2 regions of the Virgibacillus halodenitrificans genome follow, and region 2 is predicted to be linked to the other one. Evidence: predicted binding sites of a transcription regulator. Region 2 holds the regulator's gene; the other holds the start of a gene.
The links. Region 2 encodes NrdR, which represses ribonucleotide reductase genes. Its sites were predicted from a motif close to AACACNATATATNGTGTT; they were not measured.

Region 1: a site for NrdR is predicted at 7,737-7,754, ahead of BME96_RS09230 (vitamin B12-dependent ribonucleotide reductase). Genes of this name have one in related genera too.

What each region holds. Positions count from the first base shown of each region.
Region 1 covers NZ_CP017962.1:1,748,020-1,757,433, forward strand. The annotation lists gene BME96_RS09195 (YqzE family protein) at 42-215, shown strand; gene BME96_RS09200 (YqhG family protein) at 240-1,025, opposite strand; gene BME96_RS09205 (DEAD/DEAH box helicase) at 1,012-2,679, opposite strand; glycine riboswitch at 2,818-2,926, shown strand; gene gcvT (glycine cleavage system aminomethyltransferase GcvT) at 3,108-4,223, shown strand; gene gcvPA (aminomethyl-transferring glycine dehydrogenase subunit GcvPA) at 4,237-5,586, shown strand; gene gcvPB (aminomethyl-transferring glycine dehydrogenase subunit GcvPB) at 5,579-7,039, shown strand; gene BME96_RS09225 (rhodanese-like domain-containing protein) at 7,091-7,465, opposite strand; gene BME96_RS09230 (vitamin B12-dependent ribonucleotide reductase) at 7,867-9,414, shown strand, end outside.
Region 2 covers NZ_CP017962.1:1,478,552-1,487,965, forward strand. The annotation lists gene BME96_RS07745 (glyceraldehyde-3-phosphate dehydrogenase) at 673-1,704, shown strand; gene speD (adenosylmethionine decarboxylase) at 1,928-2,308, shown strand; gene BME96_RS07755 (cytosolic protein) at 2,567-2,956, shown strand; gene nrdR (transcriptional regulator NrdR) at 2,991-3,473, shown strand; gene BME96_RS07765 (replication initiation and membrane attachment family protein) at 3,510-4,844, shown strand; gene dnaI (primosomal protein DnaI) at 4,866-5,792, shown strand; gene ytxC (sporulation protein YtxC) at 6,206-7,057, shown strand; T-box leader at 7,115-7,336, shown strand; gene thrS (threonine--tRNA ligase) at 7,387-9,330, shown strand.

The sequences.
Region 1 (9,414 bases), 270 kb from region 2:
GTTTTGTTAAAAATAGAACAAAGAAGAGAGGTGTGTACTCAATGTCCGGAAACGATTATCTGAAATTTATGACTGAGCAAATTGTATCCTATATTGACTTGCCCCCAGAAGAGAGAAAGAAAAAACATAATGAGAAAAAGAGTAACAAAATTGTTGCCAACAGATGGTTTGGAATACTGCCTTTTGCATATCGTACGTGGAGAAAAAAGGGATAGCCGATACTAGGCTATCCTTTTTATCTAAAGAGCAGGAGATAAATAAAACAATCCACCGTTTATGACTTGATAAGTTATAGTTGGATTATATCTGTTTTTGATTTCCTTCAATTCTTTTTCCATCTGTTGTTCACTATTTTCTTCGTCGTCATTACTGTAAAAGTGTTGTAATAAAGTCATTTCCTTCTTTAAAAGATGAATAGACTCCTCAGCCCAATCATGCGTTTGTCTTTCAATATAATCATCGATAACCCGCTCTATTCTTTTAAACCCGCTATCCAGCTTAATCATTGGAGAGATGGTATAGCAATAATCTGGAATCAACTGTTGCAAGGGAACAGATGAAAGCTCTTTCATCATTTCTACTTTCATGGAACCATTAACTAAATGAAGCCCGATCGAAATTAATTCATCTTTTTTGTGTTTTCCTTTATAACTAACTTTGATATTGGTAATCAACCAAGGGTAAAGAGGTGTATTGCTTTCCACGTTCATGGATTGAAAAAGCTTAGTGTATTTTTCATTTTGGTTTAAATAATTCATAATTTGTTGTAATCTTGGACTTCCAAAATGAATCCATTCTCCTTTGACCTCTTTTTTATTAGGATTTGTAACAAGGGTTAATTGCATGGGGTCTCCTTGGTTACCCATTTTTTTAATATAGTGCCAATAAAAGGGCCGATTCATTAGGGCTCTGTCCATTTCTTCCGTCAATTGGACAGTTAATACTCCATCCTTATTTTCAACGATAGTACAACGTTTCGCTGAAAAAAAGGTTGCTAGAAATTTATTTAAATCAGTAACTGCCAAACTGATCTACCTCGCCTTCACTTAACCGCTGATTTTGTTGGATTATGGAAGCCAAATTATCTATTTTTATTTTCGCTTCTCCAACCGTTCTTGATTCCGAATATATTGTTTGTATTTCTTTTTCCATGTCTTTAATATCTAATTCGGCAAGAATATCATCCAATTGCCCAATTACTTGTTCAAATAAATTAATTTTTTCGTATAGTAATTTCATAATATGTTCTTCGATGGTTCCTTTTATAGCGAGGTTATAAATATGCACGTCTTTTGTTTGTCCATATCGATGAACGCGCCCGATCCGTTGTTCAAGCCGCATTGGATTCCAAGGTAAATCATAATTGATCATGTAATTACAGAATTGAAGGTTAATCCCTTCTCCACCAGCTTCTGTAGCTATTAAAACTTGGGCATGATTTTGAAACAATTGACGCATCCAGTCTTTCTTACCTCTCTTAAATCCGCCTCGGAAAGGTACAGATGTAATTCCGTATTGTTGTAAATACCACTGAAGATAAAGCTGTGTTGCTCTATACTCTGTGAAAATAATTACTTTTTCATCACCAATTTGTTTAATTAGTTCAATCACTTTTACTGCTTTTGTATGGTGTGGAAGCTGTTCGATCTTCTGGATGATGTGTTTCAGATCTAGAGTAGAGTAATCTTTGTTTTCTTCTTCCAGTTTATTTAATGACAAGAAGCAAGCTTCTCTGGAGGAACAAATTTCTCTTAAATAGGTAATCTTGGAAAATGCAGGCAAGGAATATTTACTGTTTTCAAGCTCCTTATATACAGATCTTTCTTCATCGCTAAACTGTACCCATACTGTTTCAATATTTCTTTTTGTGTTATTGAGTGATGTTTCTTTTCTAGTGTTCCTGACCATTACTTTTTGTATTAGTTGTTTAAGATAAATGTCCTCTTTAATCTTTGTTCTATCTTTTCCGTATCTTTCTAGAAAGGATTCATAATTTCCTAAATGTCCAGGCTTTAAAATGGATACTAAATTAAAAATCTCTATAAGTTGATTTTGCACTGGAGTTGCTGTTAATAAAAGACAGTACTTTTTTCTAAGTGAACGTACAAAAGAGAAATTTTTAGTCTTATGATTTTTAAGCTTGTGAGCTTCATCAATCAAAATGAAGTCATAGTCAATATTCAAGATTTCTTCTCTATGTGGGGATCTTTTTGCAGTGTCAATAGAAGAAATTATGATTTCTCCATGTTCCCAACCGTAGTTTTTACGGTGTGCTATAGCAGGTATATAGAATTTTTCATTCAATTCTCTTTCCCATTGATTAACTAGAGAGGCAGGCACAAGAATTAGAGCTTTTTTTACAAGACCTCGTATCATATATTCCTTCAAGATTAAACCAGCTTCAATCGTCTTACCTAAACCAACTTCATCTGCTAAAATGGCGCGGCCATTCATATCCTCAATAACCTGCTCTGCACATTCTATTTGATGTTTCATAAACGTGATCTGCGGTAGGTAATCTAAGGCTCTTAAGCCTGTGAAAGCAGGTGCCATCCTGGTCAACTCTGCGTCGTACGTAAGTGAAAATAAATCCCAAGTGGAAGTATAATCACTATTATTTAGCTTCTTTTGTAACTCCATAATAAATTGTGTATCCCTCTGAAGTTCAATAGATTTCATTTACATTCTTCCTTTATAAAAAGTTAGATTATTAATACAAAAGGTTACTTCTATGCTATAATGATTTTATAAAAGTGAGTAGATCTTTCATGATATTGTTACATAGTATAACCAACTTTCAATATTTCATAAAAGCGAATGATTACAAGGGGAGAGATTATGGGGAAAGAAAGCGAATTAATTCCGCCGTAACGCCGAAGGAGCAAACAATTGTGAATCTCTCAGGCAAAAAGACTCTTGTAGGACGCACCTCTGGAGAGCGCTTACTAGTAATCGGGAAGCCACCCACGAAGCAAGTATTTGTAGTGTTTACTTAGAAAAGCTACAGGTATGCAACTTTCTGGTTTAAGGACAGAGATTTCATTGAATATCAGTGAGATCTCTTTTTTTATTTAAAGAATCAGAAAATTTAGATGGGAGAGTGGGAAATGAGTGATTTGAAGCGAACACCTTTATTCCCCGAGTATGAAAAGCATGGGGCAAAGACAATTGATTTTGGAGGTTGGGACTTACCAGTACAGTTTTCCAGTATAAAAGAAGAACACGAGGTTACTAGAACAACAGCTGGTTTATTTGATGTATCTCATATGGGAGAAATTGAAGTAAAAGGACCAAAAAGTTTAGAGTTTTTACAGCAAATGGTAACCAATGATGTATCTAAACTTGTACCTAATAAAGCACAGTATACGTTTATGTGTTACGAGGATGGCGGTACAGTCGATGATTTTCTTATCTATATGATAGAGGACTCCCATTATTTATTAGTAGTGAATGCAGCAAATACTGAAAAAGATTATGAATGGCTGGTAAAAAATAATGGCTACAGTGACGATGAAATAAGCATTGAAAATACATCTGCTTTTTACGTCCAATTAGCTCTACAGGGACCTAAGGCAGAATTAGTACTTCAATCTATTACGGATTTCGATTTGTCAGAGATTAAATTCTTCCGCTTCGAAAAAGAAGTGTATTTCCATGGTATTACCACACCTGCCCTTGTGTCACGAACAGGTTATACAGGAGAAGATGGTTTTGAAATTTATATTAAGAAGGAACATGGCAGGGATCTATGGAAGTTGATTCTTCAGGCCGGGGAAAAAGAGGGTGTGCAGCCAATTGGTCTTGGTGCAAGAGACACACTGCGTTTTGAAGCAAATCTCGCGTTGTATGGCCAGGAGCTATCTAAAGATATTTCCCCAGTGGAAGCCGGGTTAACTTTTGCTATAAAACCGAATAAAGAGGCTGACTTCATTGGAAAAGAAGTACTGAAAAATCAAATGGAAAATGGTCCAAAGAGAAAGCTAGTAGGGATTGAAATGATTGATAAAGGAATACCTAGACATGGTTACGAAGTGTTAGTTGATGACCGGTCTATTGGCTTTATAACCTCAGGTACCCAATCACCAACGTTAAATAAGAATATAGGTCTGGCATTAGTTGAAAAAGGTTATACAGAAGAAGGTACAGAATTAACTGTTCAAGTTAGAAAGAGAAAATTAAAAGCTAAGATTATTAAAACTCCATTTTATAAACGAGTGAAATAAGGGGGAAACCGGGATGGAATTTCGTTATTTACCAATGACCGAGATTGATAAGCAGGAAATGCTTAATACAATAGGAATTCGTTCTACAGATGAGTTATTCTCAGATATTCCAAGTCAATTACGTATGCAGCAAGAGTTAAACCTAAAAAAACCTGCCAATGAGGCTGATTTAATGAAAGAACTTTCAAAAATGGCTGGAAGAAATGCCAATTTGAAAGAATATAGTTCCTTTTTAGGCGCTGGGGTTTATGATCATTTTATTCCATCTGTCGTGGATCATATCATTTCACGTTCTGAATTCTATACGGCATATACTCCTTATCAGCCTGAAATCTCACAAGGAGAGTTACAAGCAATATTTGAATTTCAGACAATGATATCAGAACTTACTGGTATGGCTGTGGCGAACTCTTCTATGTATGATGGAGGTACTGCCCTAGCTGAAGCTGTTAACCTAAGTGCTGCACAAACAAAAAAGAAAAAGATACTTGTTTCTAAAGCAGTTCATCCAGAATCACGGGCTGTTATTGCATCCTATGCCAAAGGACCAAATTTAGAAATTGTGGAAATAGACTTTGAAAATGGATTGACGGATCTCGCACAGCTTGAAAAAGAACTCGATGAAAATACAGCAAGTGTTGTTTTACAGTATCCTAATTTCTTTGGTCAAATTGAACCTTTGGAAAAAGTTAAAGAGTTAATCAGTACACAAAAGAAAACGATGTTTATTGTTTCCAGCAATCCATTGGCTTTAGGTTATTTGACGCCACCAGGAGATTTCGGAGCAGATATTGTAGTAGGTGACACACAAGTTTTTGGCATTCCAGCACAATATGGTGGACCACATTGTGGTTATTTCGCTACCACCGAGAAACTCATGAGAAAGGTTCCGGGTCGTCTTGTTGGTCAAACTGTAGATGAAGATGGCGTTCGTGGATTTGTATTAACCTTGCAAGCAAGGGAGCAACATATTAGAAGAGATAAAGCCACTTCTAATATATGCTCCAATCAAGCTTTGAATGCATTAGCGAGCTCTGTTGCTATGAGTTCAATTGGAAAGCATGGTTTAAGGAAAATGGCTGTGATGAATATGCAAAAGACCCGTTATGCTAAAGAATTACTGAAGAAAGCAAAAATTCCCGTAGTAAACAACGGAGCTTATTTTAATGAGATTGTCATTAAACTGGATAAATCAGTAGCAGAAGTAAATACTGGTTTGTTGGAGAAGAAGATAATTGGAGGTTATGATCTGGAGCAGGCTTATCCAGAACTACAAGGTCATATGCTAATCGCAGTAACAGAAATTCGTACAAAAGAAGAAATAGAAACTTTTGTAAAAGAATTGGGGGATATAAATGGCTAATCAGGACTTTCCGTTAATTTTTGAACGAAGCAGAGAAGGAAGAACAAGTTATAGCTTACCAGAATTAGATGTACCAGATTACGACATTGATCAAGAAATGGAAGAAGTTTATATTCGTAAATCTGCTCCTGAATTGCCAGAGGTAAGCGAATTGGACATCATCCGTCATTATACCGGACTCTCCAATCGAAATTATGGAGTCGATTCAGGATTTTATCCGTTAGGTTCATGTACGATGAAGTACAACCCTAAAATTAATGAGGATGTAGCAAGACTTGATGGCTTCAGTCATATTCATCCCTATCAAAATGCCAATAGTGTTCAAGGAGCTATGGAGATGCTCTATGATCTGCAAACTTCTTTAAAGGAAATAACAGGAATGCATGAGGTATCCCTTCAGCCTGCAGCAGGAGCACACGGAGAATGGACCGCTTTAATGATGATTCGTGCTTATCATGAAGCAAATGGAGATATGGAGCGTACCAAGGTAATCGTCCCGGATTCTGCTCATGGAACAAATCCAGCATCAGCTACCGTGGCTGGCTTTGAAGCAATAACAGTTAAATCAAATGAAAAAGGTTTAGTAGACTTAGAGGATTTAAGAAGAGTGGTGGGTAAGGATACTGCTGCGTTAATGCTGACTAATCCAAATACGTTAGGGTTATTCGAAACTGAAATTATGGAGATGGCTGAAATCGTCCATACTGCAGGAGGTAAATTATATTATGATGGAGCAAATCTGAATGCCATCATGGGTTACACCCGCCCTGGAGACATGGGATTTGATGCGGTTCATCTAAATCTTCATAAAACATTTACCGGACCACATGGTGGAGGAGGACCAGGCTCTGGGCCAGTTGGGGTTTCTAAAGAGTTGGAACCTTATTTACCTAAACCGATTTTAACTAAAAAAGAAGATCAATATATCTTTAATTATGATCGACCTCATTCCATTGGAAGAGTGAAGCCGTATTATGGTAATTTCGGTATTAACCTCCGGGCGTATACTTATATTCGGACAATGGGTGCTGAAGGACTGAAAAAGGTTAGTGAGTATGCTGTACTAAATGCAAATTATATGATGAGAAAATTAGAGAAAAGATATACGCTTCCATATCCACAACATTGTAAACATGAGTTTGTATTGTCAGGTAAGCAACAGAAAAAGTTAGGGGTGCGGACGTTAGATATAGCTAAGCGTTTGTTGGACTATGGATATCACCCACCAACTATTTACTTCCCATTAAATGTGGAAGAGGCTTTAATGGTTGAGCCAACAGAAACAGAGTCAAAGGAAACGTTAGATGGGTTTATTGATACAATGCTTTCGATTGCAGACGAATCTGAACATAACCCAGAGTTAGTTCAAGAAGCCCCGCACAATACAATAGTCAAAAGAATGGATGAAACAACTGCTGCCAGAAAACCAATACTGCGTTATTATGGTAAATAATCGAGAATAAAATAGAAAAAAAGTTCCTAAGAGTTACTTAGGAACTTTTTTCTATTTCTTAGTTTTTACTTTACCAGTCCATTTTTTAAAGCCGCCTTTTAACTGGTTTATATCCTCATAGCCTTTTTTATTAAGTAATTGAGCTGCTCTCGCAGATCTTGATCCACTTTGACAGTATAAGTATACTGGTTTATCTTTACGGATTTCAATCAGGCGTTGCCGCATTTGAGTTACAGGGATATTTCTGGCCCCTAATATATGACCACGATCAAATTCCTGTGGCTCCCGCACGTCTATTAACTGTGCTTTTCGATATCCTTCACGAAACTGATCTTCCGTTAAGGTCTTTAAAAATGTGCGCTGGCGAAAATACCTAAAAATACTAAACGCTGCCAATGCAACGATCGCTATTATTAAAAACTCCATCATTCTTCCCCCGTCACTACAATTATTTCATATCTATTATATGCTTAATCTAATATTTTTTCAAAGCTTTTCCCAAGGATCTTTGTAAGTTTCTTTAGAGTTGCTTTTCTTACAAAGAAAATCTTATACTATGTTGGTGACAAAAACCTACATAACTTATTAATGCAAACCACAAAATTCTTGGTTTCGCAGGAGATTTTAATCAAAATCTTACTTAGGCTTTTATTTGCTAGTAATTTCACCTCTTTTCATTGCTTGACAAAAATCGAAAAGCCCAACATATAGTATTTTTTAAAGAATTCTTCTCAATATATTGTTTATGATAGACCGAATGTGGTAATGTATTACTAGCGAATTAATTACTTAAGACAGTCAAATGTAGTAGTAAAAGGAGCGATTAAATGCCTACTGTTATTGATCAAACAGGAATAAATGTTGAACAACTAAATGAGGACATTCGGTTATTTCCGCAAGTCCACCCAATCACAGAAGAAATGCAGCTTAGTCATCAAGGGGTTTCCAGACTTGTTATGCTTGATAGATATGCATATAAAGATACAGAAAAGAGAACTTTAAAAGCTGGGGATTTTGTAGTTTTGACAGTAAAAGCAGACCCTAAGTTTCCTGCAAGAGGTTATGGTTTTGTAAAATCTGTCAATTGGATAGAAAAAGAGGCTGAGATTAAAGTAGATGCAGAATTTGTTTCCATCTTAGATAATGAAGAGGAAGCTAAGTCCGGTATTGTTAAACGGAGTCTGGATGTCATAGACAAGCCGCTGGAGATTTTTTATGAACAAATCGCAAAGCGAAATGCTAAAGGGCTTTCCAGCGTGGAACAAACAACTGAGAAGCAACAGACATGGTTTCAGCAGTTTAATAGAGAATTAACGGACATGAATTTCATACCTGCAGGCAGGGTTTTATATGGAGCAGGAGCAAATACAGATGTAACTTATTTTAATTGCTATGTAATGCCATATATTAAAGATTCTCGTGAAGGTATCTCCGACCATAGAAAACAAGTAATGGAGATAATGAGCAGAGGCGGCGGGGTAGGAACGAATGGCTCTACTCTTCGTCCAAGGAATACATTAGCACGAGGAGTGAATGGTAAATCGTCCGGCTCTGTTTCCTGGCTGGATGACATTGCTAAATTAACGCATTTAGTAGAACAGGGAGGGTCACGTCGTGGAGCGCAAATGATTATGCTTGTTGATTCCCACCCTGATATTATTGAGTTTATTATTTCTAAAATGCAAAACCCACGTATTTTACGTTATTTAATTGAAAACACTCAAGATGAACAAATTAAGCGTCTTGCTAAGGAAAAACTGAATTTTACCCCGTTAACAGATACAGAAATGGATTTGTATCAAGGAATTGTAAATTATCGTAACCAACCAGGTTTGGGAGGGTTCACCCAAGCTGCTATTAGGGAAGCTGAAGATAAATTAAGAACAGGTGGAACATACTCTGTCCATAACGCTGAATTTCTTACTGGTGCTAATATTTCCGTCTGTTTGACAAAGGAATTTATGGAAGCAGTAGAAAATGATACTATGTATGATTTACGTTTTCCAGATGTAGAAAGCTATACCAATGAAGAAATGGAAGCATATAATAACAAGTGGCATGAAATTGGTGATGTACGTAAATGGGAAGAAATGGGCTACGGAGTTCGTGTTTACCGTCGTATAAAAGCTACAGAATTATGGAATCTTATTAATATTTGTGCAACCTATTCAGCTGAGCCAGGTATTTTCTTTATTGATAATGCAAATGATATGACAAATGCAAAAGCATATGGTGATCAGGTTGTGGCTACAAATCCATGTGGTGAGCAACCATTGGCTCCTTACTCTGTTTGTAATTTGGCTGCTGTAAATTTAGCTCAGATGGCAAATAAAGAAACAAAGAACGTTAATTTTGAAAAATTAAAGCAAACAGTT
Region 2 (9,414 bases):
CCGCCGGCATGGCTTCAGCCGCTTCCTCCGCTACGCTTCGTGCAGGGTCTTCAGCTCATGCTATTCGAGGCCGCTGAAAAAGTCATTTTCTACTAAAATAGAAGTTTTTCAAAAGACGCTATCCCAAAATTTTGTTTTGATAATATGCATAAATGGAGAGCCAGAACCAGTTTATTCCACTCATAGACTAAAAAGTGGTGATGTAATTTTTTGGAACTAGCCTTCTCAAGAATTTACCGGACTTTTTCAGTGGCTTCATGCTATTCCGGCAGGAGTCGCCCCCTTCCGCTCCAATCAATACGTACACAGCATATGCTGGGGTATGCAGACGCAATTTTTCTTCCTAGGTATAATAGTAAATAGTAGCGCAGTATTTTTCCGTAGCGGTGTTATTTAGCTATTTTATATTAATTGGGAAATAAGTTTTCACTACGTCGCAGTTTTCTCCTAATGCGAAGAAAGTGAAATTATGGGAGAAAACTTATACTTCAACATTTTTATTACATCCATTTTTGCTTGTTTTACACAAAGAAAAAGGTCAATATTTAACGCAATTGTATGAATACTTAAACATGCATTAAAAACAAAATTAAAGGTCACATTTAAACTTTAATATGTTATACTAATTAATATAAAAGACAAATAAGTGTAACACATATAGGAGGACCTTAAATGAATAAAACTCGAATTGCTATTAATGGTTTTGGCCGTATTGGCAGAATGGTATTTCGTCAAGCGATTAATGATGATCAATTAGAGGTTATTGCAATTAACGCAAGCTATCCTCCGGAAACGCTTGCCCATCTTATTAAATATGACAGTGTCCACGGGATTTTTCAAGGTGAAGTGAAAGCGCTTGAAAATGGTCTGGAAATAAATCAAAAACAAATTAAAATAGTAAATTCTAGAGAACCTGAAAAACTTCCGTGGGAAGAATTGAATATAGATGTAGTTATCGAAGCAACTGGTAAATTTAAAACGAAGGAAACAGCAGGCCTTCACATAAAAGCCGGAGCGAAGAAAGTTGTTATTACAGCACCTGGTAAGCAAGTAGATAATACAATTGTGATGGGAGTAAACGAAGAAACATACCATCCGGATAAAGATGATGTTATCTCAAATGCTTCTTGTACAACCAATTGCTTGGCTCCTATAGCAAAAGTAATTGATGATCATTTTAACATTGTAAATGGGCTAATGACAACAGTACACTCTTTTACAAATGATCAAAAAAATATTGATAATCCTCATAAGGATTTACGTCGTGCACGTGGCTGCACACAGTCTATTATTCCTACATCAACTGGTGCTGCAAAAGCTCTTGGAGAAGTAATGCCACATTTAAATGGAAAATTACATGGAATGGCACTTCGAGTACCAACGCCAAATGTTTCTCTTGTAGATCTGGTGGTGGATGTGGAAAAGGCTGTATCAGTTGAAGAAGTGAATAAAGTATTTAAAAATGTAGCGCAAGGTGAATTAAATGGAATTATTAAATATACTGAAGAGCCGTTAGTTTCTATTGACTACACAACAACTGAATTTTCCGCAATTGTAGATGGCTTGTCTACAATAGTAATGGAAAACAATAAAATAAAGGTTTTAGCCTGGTATGATAATGAATGGGGTTATTCAAAACGAGTTGTGGATTTAGCTAGATATGTAGGAACATATTTGCACCAAAAACAAGTTAAAATCTCTTAAATATTTACTTTTATTGAGAGTATTGATCATGATAATTTATTATCATGATCAATACTCTTTATTATTAAAAATATATTGCAAATGTGGGAAAAACCGTTTATACTTTTCGTTGTACTTCCTGAATAGTATTAGTTCTGCTTAAAGGGTTAGGACCTCATCGGACTAACTTTCCCCCGTGGCAGAAGTGAATGGCAGGAAGAAATTTGATAAAAGGGGGATTCCTATGGATACAATGGGAAGACATGTCATTGCAGAACTATGGGGATGCAATATTGAAAAGTTAAATGATATGGGATTAATTGAACGCATATTTGTAAATGCAGCATTAAAAGCTGGGGCTGAAATACGGGAGGTAGCATTTCATAAGTTCGCTCCTCATGGTGTGAGTGGGGTAGTTATTATTTCTGAATCACACCTAACCATTCACAGCTTTCCGGAGCATGGATATGCAAGTATTGATGTGTATACTTGTGGAGATATTATTGATCCTAACGTTGCAGCTGAATATATAGCAGAAGCACTTGAATCGGATACATGTGAGAAAGTTGAAATACCTAGAGGTATGGGACCAATTAAAGTAAACCAATTTCAAAAAGTTTTATAAATAATCTGGGTTGAATGTTCTAAATAGGGAGCATCAACCCTTTGTTTTTTTGTCTTAAATTACCATTTAAAAACGATAAATTACAATGTAACCTTAAAGTTTATATTAAGCTTTCACGAGTTTCTCCTCTAATCATGCAACTATTATTTTAAGTATAATATCTTCTTTTTAGATACTTTCCATTCTATTCTAATAGAGGATTTATCGAAATCATGATAAAATAGTAATACTATACATAAAAATCGATATCCCAATGAGGTGAGGAAAATAGGCTTACGTCAGAAGGTTAACAAATATTTTGGTAATCAAGCAGAAACAAGGGAAAATCACTGGGATCCATCACTTCAAACACATTATTATAAAATAACTAAAGACAAAGGGTTTCAATACCTTGTTGATTTCTTTGAAAAATCCTCTGTTTACGAAGTTCACGCAATGTCCAAGGAACATGGAGAAATTAGTTTACAAGTGAAAAAGGGAAGAAATGCTTTTATTGTAGCAACAGTGATTATGGTTAGACCATACTATACAGCAATTGACTTTTCGGTAACAACAGAGTCCCTTCTTCCTATTGATTTTGGTTACAGTAGTAAAATTATATATAGCTTATATAATGATATCAATAAAGAATTAACATTAATTACCTAGAAGATTGCAGACAAAACGAATGGGGTTGAACAACGTGAAATGTTCAAATTGCGGTAATAAAAGTACAAAAGTTTTAGACTCTCGTCCAATCGAAGAAGGTAGCTCTATCCGTAGACGTCGTGAGTGCGAACAATGCGGATTTCGCTTTACGACCTTTGAACGTGTGGAAGAAGTACCATTAATTGTAGTGAAAAAAGAGGGTGCCCGCCAGGAATTTAGTAGGGAAAAATTAATTAGAGGCTTAATTAAGGCTTGTGAAAAACGCCCTGTTCCACTTGAAAAATTAGAGTCAACTGGATTGGATGTAGAAAGAGAATTGCGCAATACTGGTCTATCAGAGGTAGACAGTAAGGAAATTGGTGAAATGGTCATGGACCGTTTATCTGAAATAGATGAGGTAGCATATGTGAGGTTTGCCTCTGTGTATCGTCAATTTAAAGACATTACAGTTTTTCTTGATGAACTAAAGGATCTGATTAATACAGATAAAGAAGATCATCAGGAAGATAAAAAATAGAACGTAAATATAAGCAATGGAAAGGGTTAGAGATCTATGAATTATATCGGAAAAATATTACCGGTTGATGGATATTTTGTCGAATTAAAGAATGACTTACCAACAGAATATAACCTCTCTTTAACACATTTGTATCAGCCTTTAATCGGTATTCATGCGATTTCATTATTTCAAACTCTTTTAAATGAAAGAATGTTTACTGCAAATACGCCACAAACACATCATACTCTGATGAATTACTTAAATTTGCCATTGGACGAGGTATATCGTTCAAGAATAAAGTTGGAAGCTATTGGGTTACTGAAAACTTATGTTAGCCAGTCCTCTCAGGCAACTATATATACATACCAATTACAAAGCCCTTTTTCCCCTGCTGGCTTTTTTAATGATGCCATGCTTACACAACTCCTGTATCACCATATTGGTGAGGAGAAATTTTCCCTCTTAGAAAAGCATTTCTCCAAGAAAAAGGATAGGCAAACAGACGTTGAAGTGACAGCAACCTTCAATGAGGTATTTCAAACATTTACACCTACGATGGAAGGTGCTCCTGCTAATCAATCTTTGGAGGAACAAGAGCAACAGATGACACAACTAGATTTCTCCTGGATGGAAAACATGTTAAGACAACGTATGATTCCCATTAACAGGGTTTTAACTAAAGAGAATCGCAGGTTGATAATGCAAATGATGAATTTATATGATCTTGCTTCCTTTGAAGTGGAAAAGTCAGTCTTGTGGGCACTATCAGAAGATAATATTTTAAATCAAGATGAATTTAAAAGTGCATGTCATGATTTGTTTAAAACAAAGAATAACCAACAATCCGTAAGATTAACAGAAAAGCAAAATAGAAAGAAAACGATGCGTGATAGACCACTTACGAAAGAAGAACAGCTAATTTATGAGCTCGAAACAATTTCTCCAAAACAATTACTGGAAGATTTATCGAATGGTAAGCAGGCTTCTGAACAGGATATGAAAGTTATTCGTGAGGTGATGACATCACAGGGTCTTCCAGCTCCAGTGATGAATGTGTTGATCCATTATGTGCTGTTGCAATCTAATATGAAGCTTTCCAAAGCTTATATCGAGACGATAGCAAGCCATTGGTCCAGAGCGAACTTACAGACTGCTAAGGATGCAATGGAGTTTGCTAAAAAAGAAAAAGAGCGATATCAGGGTAAGCAAAAGAGTAATAAGAATAATTCCTATCGCAATAAGTCTACTGAAGTAATTCCGGATTGGTTTAAAGACAGGAATAAGAAAAAATCAACAGAAGCAGAGAATATAGAAGATGTAGACAAGCAGAAAGAGCAGGAGGAAATAGAAGCGTTGCTTCGTCAGTACTCTGTTAGTAATGAAAAATAATTTGTCTCAAGGATGATTTTTATGAAACCAGTACAAACAGCTTTACAAAAATGGATGAGAGAAAATGAAAATTTCAAGGAAACTTATGCCCGTGTGAAGCAGGAAGTAGTCAATGATCCTGAAATTAAAGAATTTCTTTCTTTGCATCCAGAGCTCACTCAAAAAGAGATTGATAAAAATCTAATAAAGCTTTATGAATACAAGTCACAGACTAAGCAATGTACGGCATGCAAATCCTTTGATTCGTGTGTGAATATGCTTCAGGGATACTCGCCGATTTTACATGTGGAAAATAATGAAATACATTTGTCTTATGAAAAATGCCATAGTCGCCTTGACTATGAAAAGCAAAAGAAACAGCAAAAGCTTATTCAAAGTCTGTATATGCCTAAAGAAATTATGGAAGCTACCATAGCTGATATCGATAGTAATCCGGAAAGAAGCAATGCAGTACGTGAATTGCTCTCCTTTGTTGAACGAGCTAAAAATGGGGTTCCTCAAAAGGGAATCTATTTTTACGGACCATTTGGTGTAGGAAAAACATATTTTCTAGGTGCACTGGCAAATAAATTAAAAGAATTTAATGTTTCTTCTACGCTCATCTATATGCCTGAATTCGTAAGAGAAATAAAAGCTTCCATGAAAGATGATTCTTTTAATGATAAAGTTGAATTCTTCAAAAAAGCAGATGTGCTGATGCTTGATGACATCGGAGCTGAAATGCAATCTGCCTGGTTCCGTGATGAAATTCTTGGTTCTATTCTTCAATACAGAATGATGGAGCGACTTCCGGTATTCTTTACTTCCAATTATAGCTTGGAACAGTTGGAGAAGCATCTCGCAACTACAAGAGGGGGAGTTGAATTAGTGAAGGCCGGTAGAATCATTGAACGAATGAAGCAAGTGTGTAAAGAAGTAGAAATAAATGGGAATAACCGTAGGAATTAATATGTTAAAAAGCTAGTGAAAAGGCAAATGAATTGCTTTTTTACTAGCTTTTCTTTGTAAGGATGAATATAAATTTGCCTCGAAATTATTTGTTTGAGTTTTCTCATGAGCCATTTATAAATTCTAAAGTAAATTTCCGGGATTGTAAACGGACCTTCTCGGAAAAAATGTGGTAAATTATCCTGTTGTGGATACTCTGGTTCAACTGCTGATTAACTTTTTCTACCTCGATTATCTCTCATTGCTGTCGATAGTTTTTGTTGTACGAACTTTACTTCCTGCTATAAAAAATTCTTTACTTGCAGATCTTTTAGTTTTTACTAATTTCATTTACTAGTTTTCCTGATTATTCATTTTTTCTCATCTTTGTCCATATAATGTAACAGTTTGGTGTTGGGTGAGGGTGATGTTTATTGCTGGAGGTTTATTTAGAATCTGATAAAGAAGTAAGCTACTTTTGTGACCGCTTGTTTTATTATGATCCACATATTGAATTGTGCTGGAAAAGAAATGAAGATTGGGGGAATCATCTATGTGTTGATAAAAATGCCCCTGCGGATGATTTAACTATAACAAATGCTCGGGCTATGGTAGATGTGTTTATCAAATATCGTTTAAGATCATGTTTAAAAGAAATTATCTATAATTATTATTACTACACGAATGCTGACGAAGTGGAACGTATATTGGATCTGGCCCAATGGATAGTGAGAGGTGATGATGAAGACAGCAGGAAAGTTAGAAATGACAAGGATCCCAGCAATTTATTAATGTCTTTATTCATAGCAAATTTTAAAAATATCGCTACAATACATTTCGATTCTATAGTTAAGTTTGGTTTAAAGAGCTTTAAAGAAAAACTTGTTTACTATGTTGGATTAGCTATTGATGAATTTAAGCGTGAGGAAGAACATCAGGAATTTGTTAATATGCTTCGTGAATATATTATTAAAAAAGATCCAATAATAACAGAGATACATGTATTACAAGGAGATTCTTTCACATTTTATCATTCTGACGGAAAGAGTATGTCACCGATAGAACTTCATAGCATCATGCAGAAGGAACCGTTGTACATGGTAGGTCTAGATGAAGAAGAAATGAATTTGGCTCCTCTGATCGCAATGGCACCTGCAAAGGTAAATATCTATGGAGATAAGCCTGATGATCCAAAAACATTGACAGTAATAAATGTTTTTCAAGAAAGAGCCAGTCTTTTTCCTTATAGAAACTTTCCATTTCTTTATAAAATTAAAAAACAATGAATAAAGACTTGATTTTAAAACATTGTAGGGCTATAATACTCATTATAAATCTATTACTTAAAAGTATGGAAAAGGACAAGATTAATTGTTCCTGGATGTACCAGAGAAGGAAGCCAATGGCTGGGAGCTTCCGCATCACACACAATTAATTACCACCTTTGAACTCTGCTATCGAATATGTAGTAAATAGCAGCGTCTTATCTGCGTTAAAGATACCAAAGCCGTATATATTACGGAAATTAGGGTGGAACCACGACGTGACCAACGCTCGTCCCTTTGCTGAATAGCAGAGGGATGGGCGTTTTTTAATTGAAAAAGGAGTGAATATAATGGCAGCAGAAATCTCAATTATTTTTCCAGATGGAGCAGAAAAACAATTTCCCCAAGGTACAACAGGGGAAGAGATAGCAGGGTCAATTTCTTCAGGATTAAAAAAGCAAGCAGTTGCTATTAAGCTAAATGGTGAGCTTGTTGACTTAAAACGTGAATTACAGACAGGCGGCAAAATTGAAATTATAACTTATAAAAACCAAGAAGGTATTGAAGTAATGCGCCATTCAACAGCACATCTTATGGCACATGCAATTAAAAGACTTTTTAAAGAGGTAAATTTCGGAGTTGGGCCTGTAATAGAAGAAGGATTTTATTACGATATGGATATGGAGCATACAATTACTCCAGAGGACCTTCCTAAAATTGAAAAGGAAATGAAACGTATTGCAGATGAAAGCCTTGATATCATTAGAGTAGAGGTTTCCCGAGAGGAAGCCAAAGAAATGTTTAAAGATGATCACTTGAAGCTTGAACTAATAGACGCTATTCCAGCAGATGAACAAGTGACTATTTATAAACAAGGAGAATTCTTTGACCTGTGCAGAGGCATTCATGTGCCATCAACAAATAAAATAAAAGCATTTAAACTGCTTAGCATATCTGGGGCTTATTGGCGTGGTGATAGCAATAATCAACAGCTCCAACGTATATATGGAACTTCATTTGAGAAACAGAGCCAAGTGGATGAGTATCTTAGAATTCTTGAAGAAAGAAAAGAAAGAGACCACCGAAAGCTTGGTAAAGAGCTAGATATTTTCACAGTCTCGCAAAAAGTAGGGCAAGGATTGCCGCTCTGGTTGCCGAAAGGGGCTACAATACGTCGTACAATTGAGCGGTATATTGTAGACGTTGAAGAAAAGCTAGGGTACGACCATGTATATACTCCTGTTTTAGGGAGCAAAGAGTTATATGAGACTAGTGGGCACTGGGAGCATTATCAGGAGGATATGTTCCCACCGATGGAAATGGATAATGAAACATTAGTTTTGCGTCCAATGAATTGCCCACATCATATGATGGTATTTAAGAATCAATTATGGAGCTATCGTCAATTGCCTGTAAGGATTGCAGAATTAGGCACAATGCACCGTTATGAGATGAGCGGAGCATTAGCAGGTCTTCAACGCGTACGTGCTATGACTCTAAATGATGCACATATTTTTGCCCGTCCAGATCAGTTGAAAGATGAATTTGTTCGCGTAATCGAACTGATTCAACGTGTATATAAGGATTTCGGAATTAATGATTACTATTTCCGCCTATCTTATCGAGATCCTGAAGATAAAGAGAAGTACATTGACAATGATGAAATGTGGGAAAAAACACAATCTACTTTAAAACAAACAATGGAAGAGTTAAATTTAGAGTATGTGGAAGCAGAAGGGGAAGCGGCATTCTATGGTCCTAAGCTTGATGTGCAAGTCAAAACAGCTTTAGGAAAAGATGAAACCTTATCTACCGTGCAGTTAGACGTGCTCTTACCTGAGCGTTTTGATTTAACTTATATTGGTGAGGATGGGAAGGAACATCGCCCAGTAGTCATCCACCGTGGAGTTGTATCTACAATGGAACGATTTGTAGCCTTTTTAATTGAAGAGTACAAGGGAGCATTCCCGACTTGGCTTGCCCCAGTTCAAGTGAAGGTGATTCCAGTATCACCACAGGTACACTTGGATTACGCAAAATCAGTTGCTGATAAATTAAGATTACAAAATATCAGGGTATCGATTGATGAGCGTGACGAGAAGATTGGATACAAAATACGTGAGGCACAAACACAAAAGATTCCTTTTGCCTTAGTCCTCGGTGATAATGAAATTGAAGAAAATGCAGTTAACGTTCGTCGTTATGGTGAAAAAAATTCAGAAACAATAGCATATGATGAATTTGAAACATTAATTAATAAAGAAATAGACGAAAAAATACTAAATAAACGATAGATAACAATCCCAGGCAGTAAATAACTGCCTGGGATTGTTTAGGTTCTAATAGAAACAGAAAAAATAATTTTTCCTTTTAATCGT